DNA from 3 places in the Actinomadura sp. NPDC048032 genome. Region 3 is predicted to be linked to each of the others. Evidence: riboswitches for the same ligand, from Rfam matches in the RefSeq annotation. Region 3 holds a riboswitch; each other region holds the start of a gene.
What was found. A riboswitch is a leader RNA that binds a small molecule or an ion and turns the genes downstream of it on or off. The one in region 3 is predicted to bind thiamine pyrophosphate.
Positions count from the first base shown of each region.

Region 1: linked by a shared signal. The riboswitch ahead of thiO (glycine oxidase ThiO) and the one ahead of AB0C69_RS08770 (cytosine permease) in region 3 are both predicted to bind thiamine pyrophosphate.
Region 2: linked by a shared signal. The riboswitch ahead of thiC (phosphomethylpyrimidine synthase ThiC) and the one ahead of AB0C69_RS08770 (cytosine permease) in region 3 are both predicted to bind thiamine pyrophosphate.

Region 1 is NZ_JBEZJP010000321.1:181-6,409, reverse strand. It holds gene AB0C69_RS30865 (EamA family transporter) at 1-705, opposite strand, end outside; gene AB0C69_RS30860 (thiazole synthase) at 841-1,617, opposite strand; gene thiS (sulfur carrier protein ThiS) at 1,620-1,820, opposite strand; gene thiO (glycine oxidase ThiO) at 1,817-2,944, opposite strand; TPP riboswitch at 2,934-3,047, opposite strand; gene AB0C69_RS30845 (FAD-dependent oxidoreductase) at 3,153-4,388, shown strand; gene AB0C69_RS30840 (Rv2175c family DNA-binding protein) at 4,447-4,821, shown strand; gene thiE (thiamine phosphate synthase) at 4,930-5,616, shown strand; gene AB0C69_RS30830 (hypothetical protein) at 5,664-5,822, shown strand; partial or broken gene AB0C69_RS30825 (protein kinase) at 5,836-6,229, opposite strand, start outside.
Region 2 is NZ_JBEZJP010000353.1:2,589-8,817, reverse strand. It holds partial or broken gene thiC (phosphomethylpyrimidine synthase ThiC) at 1-1,510, opposite strand, end outside; TPP riboswitch at 1,506-1,619, opposite strand; gene AB0C69_RS32380 (hypothetical protein) at 1,669-2,673, opposite strand; gene AB0C69_RS32375 (sensor histidine kinase) at 2,865-4,031, shown strand; gene AB0C69_RS32370 (CDP-alcohol phosphatidyltransferase family protein) at 4,167-4,868, shown strand; gene AB0C69_RS32365 (mannose-1-phosphate guanyltransferase) at 4,865-6,229, shown strand, end outside.
Region 3 is NZ_JBEZJP010000042.1:3,873-10,101, reverse strand. It holds gene AB0C69_RS08780 (ATP-binding protein) at 1-474, opposite strand, end outside; gene AB0C69_RS08775 (PAS domain-containing protein) at 846-2,858, opposite strand; gene AB0C69_RS08770 (cytosine permease) at 2,923-4,269, opposite strand; TPP riboswitch at 4,263-4,380, opposite strand; gene AB0C69_RS08765 (rhodanese-like domain-containing protein) at 4,534-4,869, opposite strand; gene AB0C69_RS08760 (SSI family serine proteinase inhibitor) at 5,073-5,378, shown strand; gene AB0C69_RS08755 (DNA-formamidopyrimidine glycosylase family protein) at 5,502-6,229, opposite strand, start outside.

The DNA of each region.
Region 1 (6,229 bases), on a different contig from region 3:
GGTCGTGAAGGCGACCGCGGTCGGGAAGACGCCCAGGTAGACCATGTTGAGGGTGGCGCCCGCGGGGGCGTGCGCGGCCTGCGAGACGAGCTGCCCGGAGAACGGCAGGCAGGCGAGCGCGCCGATCGCGCAGGCGAACGTGGTGAACTGCAGCGCCGACGCGTGCCTCAGCGCGGGCTTCTGGGCGACGACGCCCGCCGCGTAGGTGACGGCGGCGGCCAGGCAGAGCAGCACCCCGCCGACGGACGCGCGGCCGTCGCCGGACATCGACAGCCCGACGACGGCGGCGCCGGTGAACGACACGGCCATGCCGAGCAGCAGCCGGGACGACAGGCCCTCCTTCAGCAGCCAGCCGCCGAGGAGCGCGATGAGGATCGGCCCGATGTTGACGACGAGGGCGGCGGTGCCGGCGTCCACCAGCTGCTCGCCCCAGTTCAGGACGACCATGTAGGCGCCGAACCACAGGAGGCCGGCGGTGACGATGCCGGGCCAGGCGGCCTTGGGCGGCAGGCCCTCGCGCCGGACGAGCCAGATCACTCCCAGTACGACCGTCCCGGACAGGAGGCGGCCGAGGGCGAGGGCGCCGGGGCTGTACTCGTCGCCCGCGCTGCGGATGGCGACGAAGGCCGAGGCCCAGAAGACCACCGTGACCGTCGCCGCCGCCACCGCGAGCTTGTTCGCGCGCGCACCGCTGTTCTGCTGCATGTCACGCACCTTAGGGAGGGGACGCTTCCATCGACACCGAAGCGATGTGTGCGGTTGCGCCCCGGTGTGTCCAGTCTGGTGGCGCGCGAATGTGCAGGTCCAGCGAATATTTCTACATGTGTGGCTTTAGCTCCGCTACGAAGTCGCGAGCCCGTCGAACGGGGAGGACGCCTGGGCGTAGCGGCGCTTGGGGATGCGCCCGGCGAGCCGCGCGAGCCGCCCGCCCTCGACCGCGTGCCGCATCGCGGCGGCCATCCGCGCCGGGGACTGCGCACGGGTGACGGCCGTCGCGAGGAGCACGGCGTCGCAGCCGAGCTCCATGGCCAGGGCCGCGTCCGACGCCGTGCCGAGCCCCGCGTCCAGGATCACCGGGACGGTCGCGCGCTCCACGATCAGCTCGATGTTGTGCGGGTTGCGGATGCCGAGCCCCGACCCGATCGGCGAGCCGAGCGGCATCACGGCCGCGCAGCCGATCTGCTCCAGACGGTGCGCGAGGACCGGGTCGTCGCTGGTGTAGGGCAGGACGACGAAGCCGTCGTCGACGAGCTGCTCGGCGGCCTCGACCAGCTCGATCGGGTCGGGCAGCAGCGTGCGCTCGTCGGCGATCACCTCCAGCTTGACCCAGTTCGTCCCGAGCGCCTCCCGGGCGAGCTTGGCCGTCAGGACGGCCTCGCCCGCGGTGAAGCAGCCCGCGGTGTTCGGCAGCACCCGGATGCCGCACTCGGTCAGCACGTCCAGCACCGAGCCGCGCGCGGACGGGTCCACCCTGCGCATCGCGACCGTGGTGAGCTCCGTCCCGGACGCGGTCAGCGCCTCGCGCAGCACCGCCATGCTCGGCGCCCCGCCCGTCCCCATGATCAGCCGCGAGCCCAGCTCCTCGCCCGCGATGACCAGCCCGTCGGTGTCGTTCATCCTCATCCTCCCTGGACGGCGGTCAGCACTTCGACGCGGTCGGCGTCCCGCAGGGGCGTGGCCGCCCACTCCGCGCGCCGGACGACCTCGTCGTTCAGCGCCGCGGCCACGCCCGTCGCGGCCGCGGTGACGGACGCGACGACCTCGGCCACGCTCGCGCCGTCGGGCAGCTCGCGCGGCTCACCGTTGACGATCACCTTCATGCGCTCACCTCGGGGGAGAAGCGGTCGGGGGCGAACGGCCCGGCGACCTCGGGGACGGGCCCGTCCAGCAGCATCGCGGACAGGATGTCGGCGCTCACGGGCGTGAGCAGGATGCCGTTGCGGAAGTGCCCGGTGCCCACCAGCAGGCCGGGCAGCGCGGTCGGCCCCATCACGGGCGCGTTGTCGGGCGAGCCGGGCCGCAGCCCGGCGGTGACCTCCGCGAACTCCAGCTCGGTGATGCCGGGGAGCAGCTCGCGGGCGTCGCGCAGCAGCTCCCACAGCCCGCCGGCGGTGACCCGCGTGTCGAAGCCCAGCTCCTCCTGCGTGGCGCCGACGACGATCTCTCCGTCGGCGCGCGGCACCAGGTAGACCGACGATCCCCGGACGAGGCCGCGGGTCGGCCGCCGCAGGAACGGCGCGCGGGTGCGCAGCCGGAGCACCTGGCCCTTGACCGGGCGGACGGGTGGAACGGTCCCGGGAGGCAGGCCGCCGAGGTCGCCCGACCACGGCCCGGCGGCCAGCAGCACCCGGTCCGCGGGGATCACGGTGCCGTCGTCCAGCCCCACGCCGGCGGCGGCGTCGTTCTCGACGACGACCCGTTCGGCCCGCCGCCGGACGAGCCGGACGCCCAGCCGCTCGCACGCCGCCAGCAGCGCCGGGGCGAGCCTGCGGGGGTCGACCGAGCCGTCCTCGGGGGCGAGCAGGCCGCCGCGCACGCCGGGCGCGAGCATCGGCTCCAGCCGCCGGCACTCGCGGCCGGTGAGCGCCTCGGCGGGGATGCCCAGGCTCTCCTGGAACCGGCGCAGGTCGTCCAGGTGCCGCAGGTCGTCGGAGTCGAACGCGACCTCGACGATCCCGTCGGTGCGGTAGCCGGTCTCCAGGCCGGTCAGCTCCTCCAGCTCGGCGGCGAACGCGCCGTACCGGTCGCGGGAGGCGAGGCCGAGCCGCAGCAGCGGCTCCTCGCCGTAGCTCAGCTCGCTGACCGGGGTGAGCATGCCCGCCGCCACGGAGGAGGCCCCGGAGGCGGGCGCGGGGTCGACGAGGGTGACGGCGGCGCCGCCGGCGGCGGTGCGCCAGGCGGTGGCGAGGCCGATCACCCCGGCGCCGATGATGACGATCTGCATGCTCGCTCCCTTCGCCGGCATGATCCGGATCAGGTCGTGGCGGTCGGCGGCCCGTTCAGCCGCCCTCTCAGCCCGGTCGCACCGGACTCCCGCGCTCTGTGCTGTTCTGCTGTGCCGTTCCGCTGCCCCCACCTTACGACCTCGGCGAACCGGGCAACTGCCTGGACACCTGTCCATCCGCGGAACGCCGCCCGTTAGGGTGACCTTCATGGAGAGGGTCATCGTCGTGGGTGGCGGGCTGGCCGGCGTGCGCGCCGTGGAGGCCCTGCGGAGCAAGGGGTACGAGGGCGCGCTGACCCTCGTGTCGGCGGAGCGGCACCGGCCCTACGACCGGCCGCCGCTGTCGAAGGCCGTCCTCGCGGGCGAGTCCGACGACACGACCGTCGACGCCGACTGGGACGCGCTGCGCTGCGAGCTGCTGCTCGGCGAGCGCGCCACCGGCCTGCGGCTGGACGGGCCCGGACGCGGCGGAACGGTGGCGTCCACGGCGGGCGACCTGCCCTTCGACGGGCTGGTGATCGCGACCGGCGCCGCCCCGATCACGCTGCCCGGGGAGGGGCGGCAGCACGTGCTGCGCACCATCGACGAGGCCCGCGACCTGCGCGCCCGGCTCACCGCCGGCGCCCGGATCGTGATCGTCGGCGCGGGCTGGATCGGCGCCGAGGTCGCCACCGCCGCGGCCCGCCGGGGCTGCGCGGTCACCGTCGTGGAGGCGGCCGACACCCCGCTGGCGGGCGCGATCGGGCCCGAGGTCGGCGCGCTCACCGCCCCCTGGTACGCCGAGGCCGGCGTCGAGCTGCGGACCGGGGTGAAGGTCGCGGAGGTGCGCGACGGCGGCCTCGTCCTCGCCGGGGGCGGCCGCGTCGACGCCGACGAGGTGGTCGTCGGCGTCGGGGTCCGGCCCGTCCTGTCGTGGCTGGAGGGCTCCGGGCTGCTGCTGGAGCGCGGGGTCGTCACCGACGGCTCCTTCCGGACCTACATGGGAGAGGAGACCCCGGGCGCGCTGCGGCGCGACGTCGTGGCGGTCGGCGACTGCGCCGCCTGGTGGTCGCACCGCTACGGGCGCAGGCTGCTCGTCGAGCACTGGGACGCCGCGCTGAACGCCCCCGAGGTCGCCGCCGCGGCCCTGCTCGGGCAGGACGCCGTGTACGACGCCGCCCCGTACTTCTGGTCGGAGCAGTTCGGGCGCATGGTCCAGTACGCGGGCGACCACTCCGCGTCCGAGCGGCTCGTGCGCAGGGGCGACCCGTCCGATCCCAGGTGGGCGGTGGCATGGCTGACCGGAGACCGCCTCGACGCGATCCTCACCGTCGGCCGGCCCCGCGACCTGGTACAGGCGAGGCGCGTGATCGCCGCGGGGACGCCGGTGGATCCGGAGGCGATCGCCGACCCGGACGTCCCCGTGCGGCAGGCTGTTCGCGCAGAGCGATCAGAGGGGACGTAACGGCTGCGCAGCGGGTTTGAGTCTTCCGAAGGCGTGGTAGCAAGGGGGCGTGACGCAGATGCACGCAACCGTTGACAGCGCACTGGACCCCCGCACCGACGCCCTGGTCGGCGAGTGGCTCACCCTCCGGGAGACCGCCGACAGGCTCGGGATCAAGCCCAACCGGATCAAGCAGCTCATCCACGAGCACCGCATCCTCGCGGTGCGCCGGGGCGGGGAGCCGATGGTGCCCGCGGCCTTCATCAAGGACGGCCAGGTCATCAAGGGACTGCCCGGCACGCTGACGCTCCTGTCGGACGCCGGCTTCGACGACGCCGAGACCATCCGGTGGCTGTTCACGGCCGACGACACGCTGCCGGGAACGCCCGTGGACGCGCTCACCGAGAACCGGGGGACCGAGGTCCGCCGCCGCGCCCAGGCGCTCGCCTTCTAGGCCGCCGCCGGCGGCGTGAGACGCACGTGACACGATCGCGGGGTCGCGCGCGGCGGGCGACCGCGCGCGCGATTTCGTGATCATCTGTGGAAAGGACGTTCCCCGGCCGTGTCCAGGCACCTCCCCACCGAGCGCGCCGTCGCGCTGCGCGCCCGGCTGAGCCGCGCCCGCCTCTACCTCTGCACGGACGCGCGGGAGCGCCAGGGAGACCTGCCGGCCTTCCTCGACGCCGTGCTCGCGGGCGGAGTCGACATCGTCCAGCTCCGCCAGAAGGGCCTGGAGGCCCGCCAGGAGACCGCCTACCTGGAGGTGTTCCGGGCGGCGTGCGAGCGGCACGGGGCGCTGCTGGCCGTCAACGACCGGGCCGACATCGCGCACGCGGTCGGCGCCGACGTGCTGCACCTCGGCCAGGACGACCTGCCGGTGCCCGCCGCCCGCGCGATCGTCGGGGGCGACATGCTGATCGGCCGGTCGACGCACTCGGGCGAGCAGGCGTCGGCGGCGGCCGCCGAGCCCGGCGCCGACTACTTCTGCGCGGGCCCGGTGTGGCCCACGCCGACCAAGCCCGGCCGGGCCGCCCCCGGCCCGAAGCTGCTGGAGTACGTCGCGGCGCAGCGCGTCGCGCGGCCGTGGTTCGCGATCGGCGGCATCGACCTCGGCAACCTGGACGAGGTCCTCGCGGCGGGCGCGGAACGCGTCGTGGTGGTCCGGGCGATCACCGAGGCCGACGACCCGGGCGCCGCCGCCGCGCGGTTCGCGCGGCGCCTGGCGGCCCGGCCGCTCGGCGCGGTTTGACGCGGATCACGGTGCGGTCCGCCGTCCCGTCGCCGACAATGGAGACCATGAACGTGGGACCCGACGACGACCGCGTGGTCGACCTCGACGACGACCTCGACGTCCTGCCGGACCAGACGTCCGACGACACCGACACCGGGTGGGGCGAGTGGCGCGCCGGCGACGACGACGCGCGCCTGCTGGAGGACCGCCCGCCGCACTGGTGAGCGGCGGTGCGGGTCAGGTGAGGACGCCGAGGAGGAACCCGGCGGCCACGACGCCGCCGAGCGCGACCATCATCCGCCACCGGTAGCGCGGGATCCGCGTCGGGCGCGGCTTCGGCGCCGGGGCCTGGCCCTCGCGCAGCGCCCGGACGATCTGCGACGCGGTCGGGCGCGCGGCGGGGTTCTTGTCCAGGCAGCGGGCCGCGAGGTCGCGCAGCGGGCCCTCCATGTCGCCGAGGTCGGGCTTGCGCGACGTCACGCGCCGCATGACGGCCGCGCTCGGCCCCGTGCCGAACGGCGGGCGCCCCGTCGCGGCGAACACCATCGAGGCGCCCCACGCGAACACGTCGGCGGGCGGCCCGACCGGCTCGTCCTCGATCTGCTCGGGCGCCATGTAGGCGGGCGTCCCG
Region 2 (6,229 bases), on a different contig from region 3:
GGTTGAACTGGTCCTCCCAGCGGAAGTCGAACCGCGCCTCCGACAGCGCGTCGTCCCACGCCTGCGCGCCCGGATGGCCCTTGGCGAGGTCGGCGGCGTGCGCGGCGATCTTGTATGCGATCACGCCGGCCTTGACGTCCTCGCGGTCCGGCAGCCCGAGATGCTCCTTCGGCGTGACGTAGCAGAGCATCGCGGTGCCGTGCCAGCCGATCATCGCGGCGCCGATCGCCGAGGTGATGTGGTCGTAGCCGGGAGCGATGTCGGTGGTCAGCGGGCCGAGGGTGTAGAACGGAGCGCCGTCGCACCACTCCTGCTGCAGGTCGACGTTCTCCTTGATCTTGTGCATCGGGACGTGCCCGGGGCCCTCGTTCATCACCTGGTTGCCGAACCGCGCCGCGATCCGCGTCAGCTCGCCCTGGGTGCGCAGCTCGGCGAACTGGGCCTCGTCGTTGGCGTCCGCGACGGAGCCCGGGCGCAGCCCGTCCCCCAGCGACCAGGTCACGTCGTAGGCGGCGAAGATCTCGCACAGCTCCTCGAAGCGGGTGTAGAGGAAGTTCTCCTCGTGGTGCGCCAGGCACCAGGCCGCCATGATCGATCCGCCCCGCGACACGATCCCCGTCTTGCGCCGCGCCGTCAGCGGCACGTAGGACAGCAGCACCCCGGCGTGGACGGTCATGTAGTCCACGCCCTGCTCCGCCTGCTCGATCACGGTGTCGCGGAAGACCTCGTAGGTGAGCTCCGCCGGGTCGCCGCCGACCTTCTCCACCGCCTGGTACAGCGGGACGGTCCCCACCGGCACGGGCGAGTTGCGCAGGATCCACTCGCGCGTGGTGTGGATGTCGCGGCCCGTCGACAGGTCCATGATCGTGTCGGCGCCCCAGCGGGTCGCCCACGTCATCTTCTCGACCTCGTCCTCGATCGAGGACGCGACGGCCGAGTTGCCGATGTTGGCGTTGACCTTGACGAGGAAGTTCCGCCCGATCACCATCGGCTCGATCTCGGGATGGTTGACGTTGGCGGGCAGCACCGCGCGCCCGGCGGCCAGCTCGTCCCGGACGAACTCCGGCGCCACGCCCTCGCGCAGCGCGGCGAACTCCATCTCCGGCGTGATCTCCCCGCGCCGCGCGTAGGCGCGCTGCGTCACCGCGCCGCCGGTGGCGCGCCGCGGCCGCCGCGGCAGGGCGCCCTCGCCGTCGGCCTGGGGGAGGCGCCCGCCCGCGCCCGGGGGGAGCGCGGAGGGCGACGAGCGGCGCCCGTCGTCCTCGGGGCGCGCCGCCCGCCCCTCGTACGGGGCGGTGTCGCCGCGCTCGGCGATCCAGGACTCCCGCAGAGGCGGCAGCCCCCTGCGCACGTCGGTCTCCTGCTCTGGATCGGTGTACGGCCCGGACGTGTCGTACAGGACGACGACGTCGCCGTTGGTCAGCGGCACCTCCCGCATCGGGACCCGGATCTCCGGGCGGGAGCCCTGGAGGTAGGTCTTGCGGGCAGCGGGAACCACAGGTTCGGTCATGACGACTCGATCTCTCCCTACGCCGGCATTACCCGGTCAGGTTCATGCGGTCAGCGGCCGTCCCAGCCGCTATCTCAGCCCGGTTCGCCGGGCCCCCGCGATCTGTCGCCACGACGTTAACCCGGGCGGCCCCGGTTGCCGCAACCGCCGCCCATGGGCTAGAACGCGCCCGCGCGGAGGTCGCGCGAGGGGATCGCGAGGGGCAGGGCCAGGACCAGGGTGCGGAGGGGGTCGGGGGCGGACGGCGACCGCTCCAGCTCCACCCGGGCCTCGGCGTCGCCGATGATGCGCAGCGTGGCCGAGCGGCGGCCGTCGACGCCGGTGACGACGCGGCCGCCGCCGGTGGCGCGGGTGGTGCCGAGGAGCATCCCGCCGGCGGTGTGGAAGGACGGCTCGGGCAGGCCGCGCACGAATCCGAGAGGACGGCCGTCCGCGTCGAGGACGCGCACGCGGTCGCGTCCCGGCAGCCGGGACGGGCCGCGGACCATCAGCAGCGCGGCGGCGTGGGGGTCGCGAAGCACGATGGTCCGCCTGCCGCGCCGGCCGCAGGCCACGGCGAGCACCGCGCCGCCGGCCCGGTCGCGGTACCGGCCCGCGCCGTCCACGACGATGCGGCGGGCCCCGGCCAGGGCACCCGCCGCGGGCGGCGGGACCTCCCGGCCCTCGTCGTCGACGACCCGCCAGGCGGCGCCGAGGCGGTCCGCGGTCGCCGTCCGGACGGCCGGGAGCCATCCGGACGGCAGCGACCCGCCCCTGAGCAGGGTCACCGCGTTCCCGTCGACCTCGGCGACGGCCTCGACGCCGGGCGCCCGCTCCGGGTCGAGCCAGAGCGTCCACACCGGGTCGTCGACGGGCCACCTGATCCCGACCGCCTCCACGGCTCCGGCCGGGACGGCCGCCTCCCGCCCACTGCGGCGGAGGGTCACCCCCTGCTCGCCGATGGTCACGATGAGGCGGGCCCGGTGGAGCCGGGCCGCCCAGATGAGGGCGGCCAGGGCGGCGAGCAGGCAGCCGCCGCCGCAGAGCAGCAGGGGCCGGCGGGCACTCTCCGGGTCGAGCGGTCCCGTGCCGGGGCGGGCCGCGAGCAGGAGGGCCGCGCCGGCCGCCGGCGCGGCGGTCAGGACGCGGAGCGGCCATCGGTAGGCCCGCGCGCCGAGCGTCATCCGGAGCCCGGGCGGGGGGACGGGAGGCGGGGGGACAGCAGGCGGGGGGACGGACAACTGTCGGCCCTTCGTGACGGGGTTTGCAGAACTATAGGGCGGGCCTCCGGCCGCGCAGGGGGCGCCGAAAGGACCGGTCGCGCGGGGGCGCGGGCCGCGGCGCGAAGATCGCGTGCGTGGGGGAGAATGGGCGCGTGCTGACGGTGCCCCGGGTCGAGGTGACGGTGAAGGACGCCCTGGCGGCGTCGGCGCTGGCGGGAGCCGCGGCCGCCGCCGCGGTGCTGTGGCCCGGCGTGCGGGGCCTGGACGCGCCCGGCGCGGTGCTCCTGGTGGCCGCGCACGTCCCGCTCGCGGTGATCCGGCGGTGGCCGGCCCCCGGCCTGCTGGCACTGGTGGTCCTGGTGCTGCCCTACCACCTGGCGCAGTACCAGCACCACGCGCTGGTGCCCGCCGAGGTGGTCGCGCTGTTCGCCTACGCGGTGCTCGGGCGCCGGGTGCGGATCGTCCTCGGCGTCGTCGGCTGCCTGCTCGCCGTCTGCGTGGTCGGCGCGGCGATGCGGGCGGGCGGCGGATCCCTGCGCGAGCAGATCGCCGTCATCGAGGCCGTGGTGTCGGTCGTCATCGCCGTCCAGGTGTGGCGGGTGCACCGGGCGCGGCTCGCGACGATCACCGAGCGGGCCGAGCGGGCCGAGCGCACCCGGGAGGAGGAGGCGCGCCGGCGGGTCGCCGAGGAGCGCCTGCGGATCGCCCGCGACCTGCACGACCTGCTCGCGCACAGCATCACCCTGATCGGCGTGCGGGCCGGCGCCGCGGCCCACCTGGTGCGCGGGGACCGGCCGCTCGACCGGGAGGAGCTGGCCGACGCGCTCGCCTCCATCGCCTCGACGTGCCGGGACGCGCGGATCGAGCTGCGCGGCACGCTCCAGGTCCTGCGCGGCACCGACGTCGGCGCCCCCGAGACGCTGCCGGGCCTCCACGCCCTCGCCGGCCTCGTCGACGCGGCGCGCGGCGGCGGGATCGACGTCGACCTGCGGGACGGGGACGTCGGGACGCCGCCCCCGGAGACGGGGGTCGCGGCGTACCGGATCGTCCAGGAGGCCCTGACCAACGTTGTCAAGCACGCCGCCGCGAGGCGCGCGACGGTGAGCCTGGAGCGCGACGGCGGGAGCCTCGTCGTCCGGGTCTCCGACGACGGCCGGGGGCCGTCCGGCGGCCCGCCCGAGGGGTTCGGGATCCTCGGGATGATCGAGCGGGCGCGCAGCGTGGGCGGGACGTTGGACGCGGGGCCGGGGGAGTCCGGCGGGTTCGTCGTCACCGCCGTCCTCCCGCTGGAGAACGCCGCCGCGCCCCACCGGGCGTGACGCGCGCCCCCGGGAGGCGCCGGCGGCGCCCGCCCGCCGGAACCCTCCCGACTTCCGACGCCGACACCGCCGGGGGGCTTTCCACCCCTTACGGATAGGGTCAGGATCAAGGGGACCAGGGGAGGCGACACGTCGGTGAGCACTTTGCAGGAGGCCCCACAGGACCGGATCTTCACGGTGCCCAACATCCTGAGCCTCGCCCGGCTCCTGGGCGTCCCGCTGTTCCTGTGGCTCGTCCTGGTCGAGGCGGACTGGTGGGCGCTCGGCCTGCTGGTGTTCGCGGGGCTGTCGGACTGGCTGGACGGGAAGCTGGCTCGGGCGTTCAACCAGACGAGCAAGCTCGGCATGGTCCTCGACCCGGCCGCCGACCGCCTCTACATCCTGGCCACGCTCGTCGGGCTCACCATCCGCGACATCATCCCGCTGTGGCTGGTGCTCGCGCTCGTCGCCCGCGAGGTGTCGATCCTGCCGATCGCGCCGATCGTGCGGCGGCTCGGGTACGGCGGCACGCTGCCCGTGCACTTCATCGGCAAGGCGGCGACGATGTGCCTGCTGTACTCCTTCCCGCTGCTGCTGCTCGGCGACCACGGCGGCGCCGCGGGCACCGCGGCGCGGGTCGTCGGATGGGCCTTCGCCGTCTGGGGGACGGCCCTGTACTGGTGGGCGGCGGTCCTCTACTGGGAGCAGACGCGGCGGCTGGTGCTGGCCGGCCGCGGCGCCCCGCCCCCGTCCTCCGGGCCGGGCGGCGAGCCCGGGGCGGGCGATCCGGGGGCCGCGGAGGGGCCGGGCGCGGAACCGCCGGCCGGCGGCCAGAAGGGAGCTGAGACCCCCCGATGAAGGCCGTCGTGATGGCGGGAGGCGAGGGGACGCGGCTGCGTCCGATGACCGCCAACCAGCCGAAGCCCCTGCTGCCGCTCGTCAACCGGCCGATCATGGAGCACGTGCTGCGGCTGCTGAAGAGGCACGGGTTCGGCGAGACCGTCGTCACCGTCCAGTTCCTGGCCGCGCTGATCCGCAACTACTTCGGCGACGGCGAGGAGCTCGGCATGTCGCTGAGCTACGCGACCGAGGAGGTCCCGCTCGGCACCGCCGGCAGCGTGAAGAACGCGGAGGAGGCGCTGCGCGACGACCGCTTCCTGGTGATCTCCGGGGACGCCCTCACCGACATCGACCTGACCGACATGGTGCGGTTCCACGAGCGCAACGACGCGCTCGTCACCATCGGCCTCAAGCGCGTCCCGAACCCGCTGGAGTTCGGGATCATCATTGTGGACGACGCGGGGCGCGTGCAGCGGTTCCTGGAGAAGCCCACCTGGGGCCAGGTGTTCTCCGACACCGTCAACACCGGCATCTACGTGATGGAGCCGGAGGTCCTGGAGCACGTCGCGGAGGGCGAGCCGGTCGACTGGTCCGGGGACGTCTTCCCGAAGCTGCTCGCCGAGGGCGCCCGCCTGTTCGGGTACGTGGCCGACTGCTACTGGGAGGACGTCGGCACCCACGAGAGCTACCTGAAGGCGCAGGCGGACATGCTCTCCGGGCAGGTCGGCATCGAGCTGGACGGCTTCGAGATGTCGCCGGGCGTGTGGGTCGCCGAAGGCGCGGAGGTGGACGCCGAGGCCGTCCTCAAGGGGCCGCTCTACATCGGCGACTACGCGAAGGTCGAGGCGGGCGTCGAACTGCGCGAGTTCACCGTGCTCGGCAGCAACGTCGTCGTCAAGGAGGGCGCCTTCCTGCACCGCGCGATCGTCCACGACAACGTGTTCGTCGCGCCGTCCACGAACCTGCGGGGCTGCGTGGTCGGCAAGAACACCGACATCATGGCGGGCGCCCGCGTGGAGGAGGGCGCCGTCATCGGGGACGAGTGCGTCATCGAGGCCGAGGCGTACGTGTCCAGCGGCGTGAAGGTGTACCCCTTCAAGACCATCGAGGCCGGCGCCGTCGTCAACACCAGCGTGATCTGGGAGTCGCGGGGGCAGCGCAACCTGTTCGGGCCGCGGGGCGTCTCCGGCCTCGTCAACGTGGAGATCACCCCCGAGCTGGCGGTGCGGCTCGCCTCCGCCTACGCGACGACGCTGAAGAAGGGCACGACCGTCGTCACCGGACGGGACGTCTCCCGCGCCGCCCGCACCCTCAAGCGCGCGGTGAACAGCGCGCTCACCGCCAGCGCCATCAACGTCCAGGACCTGGAGGCGACGCCG
Region 3 (6,229 bases):
GAGCAGGTCCGGAAAGGCGGAGAGATCCGGGACGACGGCGTGCGCGCCGGCGGGAGCGGCCATCCGCTCGTCGCCGGACGACCTGGGCGTCCGCAGGATGGCCCAGACGGTCGTGGTGCCGTCCTCGTGGCGCACCCCCCAGCCCTCGGACAGCGCCTCGACGATGCCGAGCCCGCGCCCGCCGAGCGAGGAGAGCGTGCCCGGTCCCCGGCGCGGCTCGGTCATGGCGCCGCCGTCGCTGACCTCCAGTTCGAGGAGGTCGCCGCGGCAGAGCCAGCAGACCTTCACCTGGCCGGACGGCAGCGGCCGCGCGTGCCGCAGTGCGTTGCTGAGCAGCTCGCTGACGATGACACTGGCGTCGTCCACGACGGAGTCGTAGACCCCCGAATCGGCCAGCTCCGAGCTGAGGCGCCTGCGGGCGACCGCGACGCTGGACGGTGCGTGTGGTAGCAGTACGACGCTCGACGCCCTCACCTCCCCGATGCTCCGCTCACTCGGACGAGTCCCGTCATCACCCTTCCGGTACGTCCGAAATGCCCTGATGGCCATGACGGGAAACCAGGACGAACCAGTTCACCACCTGCACAACGAGTCATCAGCCGTCCGGTCACGGTGATCACCCCCGGGATCGGAATCTCGTCACCAACGGCGACCAACCAAGGATCTATCCAGCCAACGGCGGATTTACTCCTCACGCACGCGTTTCGTCCGTCACACGCCGCCGTCACCGCACTTCTCCGCACCGTTCCCAGCCTGCCACCCCGCGAGACCGCCGAAAGCGCTGGTCACGCCCGTCTCACCGGACCGCCCGGGGCGGACTGTCCGCACGGTAAGTAACCGTCCGCTCAGCGCGCCGAACGCAACACCAGGCGCATGCACGTCCCCTCGCCCGCCCGCGCGCCACCTGCGGGTCCCCGCCCGTTCGTGACGGAGAGTAGTCGACCGGCCTGTTCTTCCTGGGTGTTTTCAGAGGGATTTGACTGGTTATTCAGAGTTTGGGGGGTTTCGATGTGAGATGTCTCACGCTCGGCCGGGTGCGCGGAGATCGTGCCGCCCTGCGCCTCCGTCAGCCGTCGGACGATGTAGAGGCCGAGCCCGATGCCGCCGAACCGGCGGCGGTCGCCCGCGTCGCCCTGGACGAACCGCTCGAAGATCCGCTCATGGTCGCCGGCCGGGATGCCGATGCCCTCGTCGGAGACCGTGACGACGATGCCGGAACCCTCGCGGCGGGCGCGCACCCGCACGGTCCCGCCGTCCGGGGAGTACTTGAACGCGTTCTCCAGCAGCTGCCCGAGGACGATGTCGGTGGCCATCGCGTCCCCGCTGCACGGCGGCAGGTCGGGGGCGATCTCCAGCTCCACCCGGTGCAGCGGCGACAGCGAGCGGAACCCGGCGACCACGCCCTCCAGGACCCGGCCGAGATCGAACGGCTCGATCGTCACGGCCAGCTCGTCGGCCCCGGCGCGCGACCCGAGCAGCAGGTGCTCCACGAGCCGCCCGAGCGACTGGGCCCGCTCGGCGATGGTGGCGACCGCGGCGCGGCGGTCGGCGTCGGTCAGCTCGTCCCACCGGTTGACCAGCGTGGACGCGAACCCCTGCACGACCGTGATCGGGGTGCGCAGCTCGTGGCTGGTCGTGGCGAGGAACAGGTCCTTGGCCTCCTCCAGCGCCTTGGCCTCGGAGACGTCGCGGAAGTCGACGACCAGCTCGCCGGTCTCCTCGATCTCGGCGGCCAGCACGTTCAGCCACGTGCCCGACTCCAGGCGGAACGTGAGCATCTCGCCGAGATCGGGCATGTCGAAGGGCAGCGGGCGCCCGATCGCGTCCTCCGGCGGGATGCCGGTCAGGGTGTGCGCGGAGTTGTTCCAGTGCCGGACGACGAGGTCGTGGTCCAGCACCGCGATGCCGTCGGCGCTGGAGTCGATGACGGCGCGCTCGTGGGCCCGCTGCCGGACGACCTCCGCGTAGGCGACGGCGTTGCCGACCGCGACCCCGGCGTGCCCGGCGAGCAGCTCCAGCAGTTCGAGCTCGGTGTGCCCGACCTTGCGTCCGGAGAACAGCGCGTAGAGCGCGCCGTACGGCCGGTTCTGCAGGTAAGACAGGCCGAGCGCGATCGTGTGCAGGCCGGGCAGTTCCGACCAGATCAGGTCGCCGAGGCGCCGCTCGCCCGTCGCGAGCTTGACGGTCTTGCCCGACCGCAGCAGCTCCCCGACCAGGCTCGGTCGCAGCTCGGCGCACCGGCCGCGCATCCGCTCCGGCAGCCCCGACATGCTGACCAGCCGCAGCCGCTCACCCTCGATCTTGACGAATCCGCCCGCGTCGGCGCCGGTCAGCTCGATGAGCGCGGCGGTGATCCGGTCGAGCACGACGGCCAGGTCGAGCTCGGCGCCGAGGTCGGCGACGATGTCGTTCAGCCGCCGGACCAGCCGGGCCCGCTCGGTCATCCGGTTCTGGACGATCTCGTCGTCCTCGACCGGGTGGTACACCCCGACCCAGCCGAGCAGCGTGCCCCTCGGATCCTTCAGCAGGCTCGTGTCGATGCGCACGTCGATGAGCCGGCCCTCGCGGTGGAAGCGGCGGGTGGCGATCGAGATCTGCCCGCCGTCGGTCTCGCCCTCGCCGCCGCGCCGGGTGAGGAGCCGCTCCTGGACGGCGTTGTGCTCGGCCTTCAGCTCGTCGGGGACGATCGGCGGGACCCGGCCGAGCATCTCCTCGGCGCTCCAGCCGAACATGCGCTCGGCCGCCGGGTTCCACACGGTGACCCGGTGCCGCTGGTCCACGGCTACGATCGCGTCGGCGGCGCTCTCGATGACGGCCCGCGCGATCGGATCGTGCACGTGCTGATACACGTCTGTCATCGTGCCACCGCACTCCGGCATGGCGCCGGGCAACTTGCGCCGAAACTTGCTTTCGACCCAAACCTTACCGTCTGGTAAGCCTACCGATGAGCAGGGCCGCGACCCCCGCCACCAGGAACGACAGCAGCGAGGCGCTCATCCACGTCTGCGGCGTGAAGTGCAGCGCGTCCCGCACGTCCGACCAGAAAGCGGTCCACCGCGCGACCGTGCCCGGGTTGACGAGCTGGTAGACGACGAACCCGATCGCCCATGCCGCGATCATGCCCCAGCGGGACGGCGCGGTCCGCGAGACGTCCCAGCCGCCGGCCCGGCGGCGGCCGAGGAAGAAGTCGGCGGCGAGGACGCCGAGCATCGGCACGAACACCGATCCGATCAGCGACAGGAAGCCCGCGTAGTCGCCGATGTCGAGGACCAGCGCGAGCACGGTGATGCCGACGCCGAGCGCGACGCTCAGCACCCGGCGGTCGGCCCGGGGGAACAGGTTCTGGATCGACACCGCCGTGGAGTAGGTGTCGGCGAACGACTGGTCGGCCTCCCGCAGCACGAACACGGCGAAGAACACCACGCCCAGCGAGACGCCCAGGAACGGGTCGAAGATCCTGCTCGAGTCGCCCGCCACCAGCGCCAGCGCGAGCAGCCCGAGGACGTAGGCGACGATCTGCGTGACGGAGTAGCCGACGGCCGCGGCGCCGAAGGCCCCGCGCTCGGTGCGCGCGTGCCGGGTGTAGTCGGCGGCGACCGGGACCCAGGAGATCGACACCGCCAGCGCGGCGTCCGCGCCGAGCCAGAACCCGCCCCACGAGCCCTGCGTCAGGTCGGGCAGCGGCTCCCGGACGAGCTGGACGTAGAAGTACACGAGCGCGATCGCCACGGCGACGGTCACGTAGCGGCGCAGCAGCCGCACCGAGCCGAGCGGCCAGACCGTCAGCACGGTGGTGATCGCGCCCGCGGCGACCACGTAGCCCCAGCGCGGGACGCCGTCCCACAGCTCGCGGGCGGCGTCGGCGATGACGATCAGCTCGAACGTCCCCCACCCGACGAGCTGGGCGATGTTGAGGACGGTCGGCGCGTACGACAGCTTCGCGCCGAACAGGCCGCGCAGCAGCACCATCGCGGGCTGCCCGGTCCGCGCGCCGGGCACGGCGGCCAGGCCGAGCATCAGCCCGCCGAGGGCCGTCCCGACGGCCATCGCGACGATGCCCGCCATGATCGAGATCGTGGGGCGGCCGCCGGCGTCCGGCGCGAGGACGGTGTAGGCGCCGGAGAAGGCCAGGAGGCTGACCCCGAGGTTCCCCCAGAAGGCGCTCTGGTCCCAGAAGCCGAGGACCTTGGGGGCCGGCTCGTCGAGGGTGAAGGGGACCTCGTCGGGGGCGCGCTCGCCCTGAGGGCGCTTTTCGACGTCGGACGTCACGGGACACACACTCCCTACGCCGGCATTACCCGGACAGGTTCATGCGGTCGGCGACGCCTTGGAGGCCGCCCTCTCAGCCCGGCTGTGGCCCGAGCTCCCGCGGTCATCGGTCAGGCCCGATCGTACAACCGCCCGTCACGCCCCAGAAGAGGGCAACCGGGTCAGATCACGCGAAAGTTTTCAGATCCCCCAGAGTCATCGAGCTCATGCAGCGACATCGACGCTCACGCAGCACCATCGACGCTCACGCGGTGTCATCGACGCTCACGCGACGTACGGCGGACCATCCCCCGCGCCCTCCATCGGCCGGCCCGCCTCGGCCCACCCGTGCATGCCGTCGCCGACGTTCCTCGCCAGCCACCCCGCCTGATTGAGCGCGGACGTGACCTGGGCGGACCGCGCCCCGGACCGGCAGATCACGTAGACCTCCCGGTCGCGGGGGATCTCGCCGGCGCGGTCGCCGAGATGGCGCATGGGGATATGGACCGCCGCGGGCGCGTGGCCCGCGTCCCACTCGTCCTGCTCCCGGACGTCCAGCAGGTAGCCGTCCTGCGGAACATCCGCGGCGACCACGGCCGGCACGTCTTCCCCGAAATTCATCACACCCCCCATGGAACCGTGCGAAGCCCCCCTGCGTCGAATCACGCATGCGGTATCGGACGCTCGTTTTCGCAGCGCCCGGGCTGGCCTTGCTCCTGTCCACGGCCGCCTGCGGCGACGAACAGGCAAACGGAAACTCCGCCGGAGCGCCTTCGGGCACGACGTCCGTGCAGCCGTCCGGCTCACCGGCGGACACGCTCACCGTGCGGGTGAAGGCCTCCAAGGAGGCGCCCGCCAAGACCTGGAGGCTGTCCTGCGCCCCGCCGGGCGGGGACCATCCCGAGGCGGCCGGCGCCTGCGCGGCGCTCACCAAGGTCAAGGATCCCTTCGCGCCCGTCCCCAAGGACCAGATGTGCACCAAGATCTACGGCGGTCCGGAGATCGCCACGGTCGAGGGCACCTGGCAGGGCAAGCGGATCGACACCACGTTCACCCGCGACGACGGCTGCCAGCTGCACCGCTGGAGCCAGATCGGCCCGGTCTTCGGGAACGTCCCGAAGGTCCGCTGATCCCGTCCCCGATCCTTCGTCCCGTCCGGACGAGCCATCCCCGTTCCGGCTCCGTCCCCGACTCCCGTCGCCAGGCCCCGGCACCCGCCGGGGCCTGGCCCGTCTCACGGCGCCCGGGGCCCGCTACTTGAGGAGGCGGGACATGCGGCGGTCGGCGAGCGGCTTGCCGCCCGTCTGGCAGGTGGGGCAGTACTGGAGCGCCGAGTCGGCGAACGACACCTCGCGCACTGTGTCCCCGCACACCGGGCATTTCTCGCCCGCGCGCCCGTGCACCCGCAGACCGGTCTTCTTCTCGCCCTTGAGGTCCTGGGCTTCGAGGCCGCGCGAGCGCTCCACCGCGTCCCGCAGCGTGGTGACGATCGCCTCGTGCAGGACGGCGACGTCCTCCTCGGTCAGCGAGGACGCGATCTTGAAGGGGGACATCCTGGCGACGTGCAGCACCTCGTCGGAGTAGGCGTTGCCGATACCGGCGATCACCTTCTGGTCGCGCAGCAGCCCCTTGATCTGGCTGCGCTTGCCGTTGACGATCCCCGCCAGGGCGGCGGTGGTGAACGACTCGTCCAGGGGGTCGGGGCCGAGTGAAGCCACGCCGGGCACGTCGTCGGGGTCGCGGACGACGTAGACGGCGAGGCCCTTCTTGGTGCCGGCCTCGGTGAGGTCGAAGCCCGAGCCGTCGTCCAGGTGCACGCGCAGGGCGAGCGGGTTCTTGCCTCCGGGCCGGACGGGCCTGGCCGGGATCTCGTCGCGCCAGCGCAGCCAGCCGGCGCGGGCGAGGTGGACGACGAGGTGCAGCCCGTCGACGTCGAGGTCGAGGAACTTGCCGTGCCGGGTCGCGCCGGTGACGGTCAGCC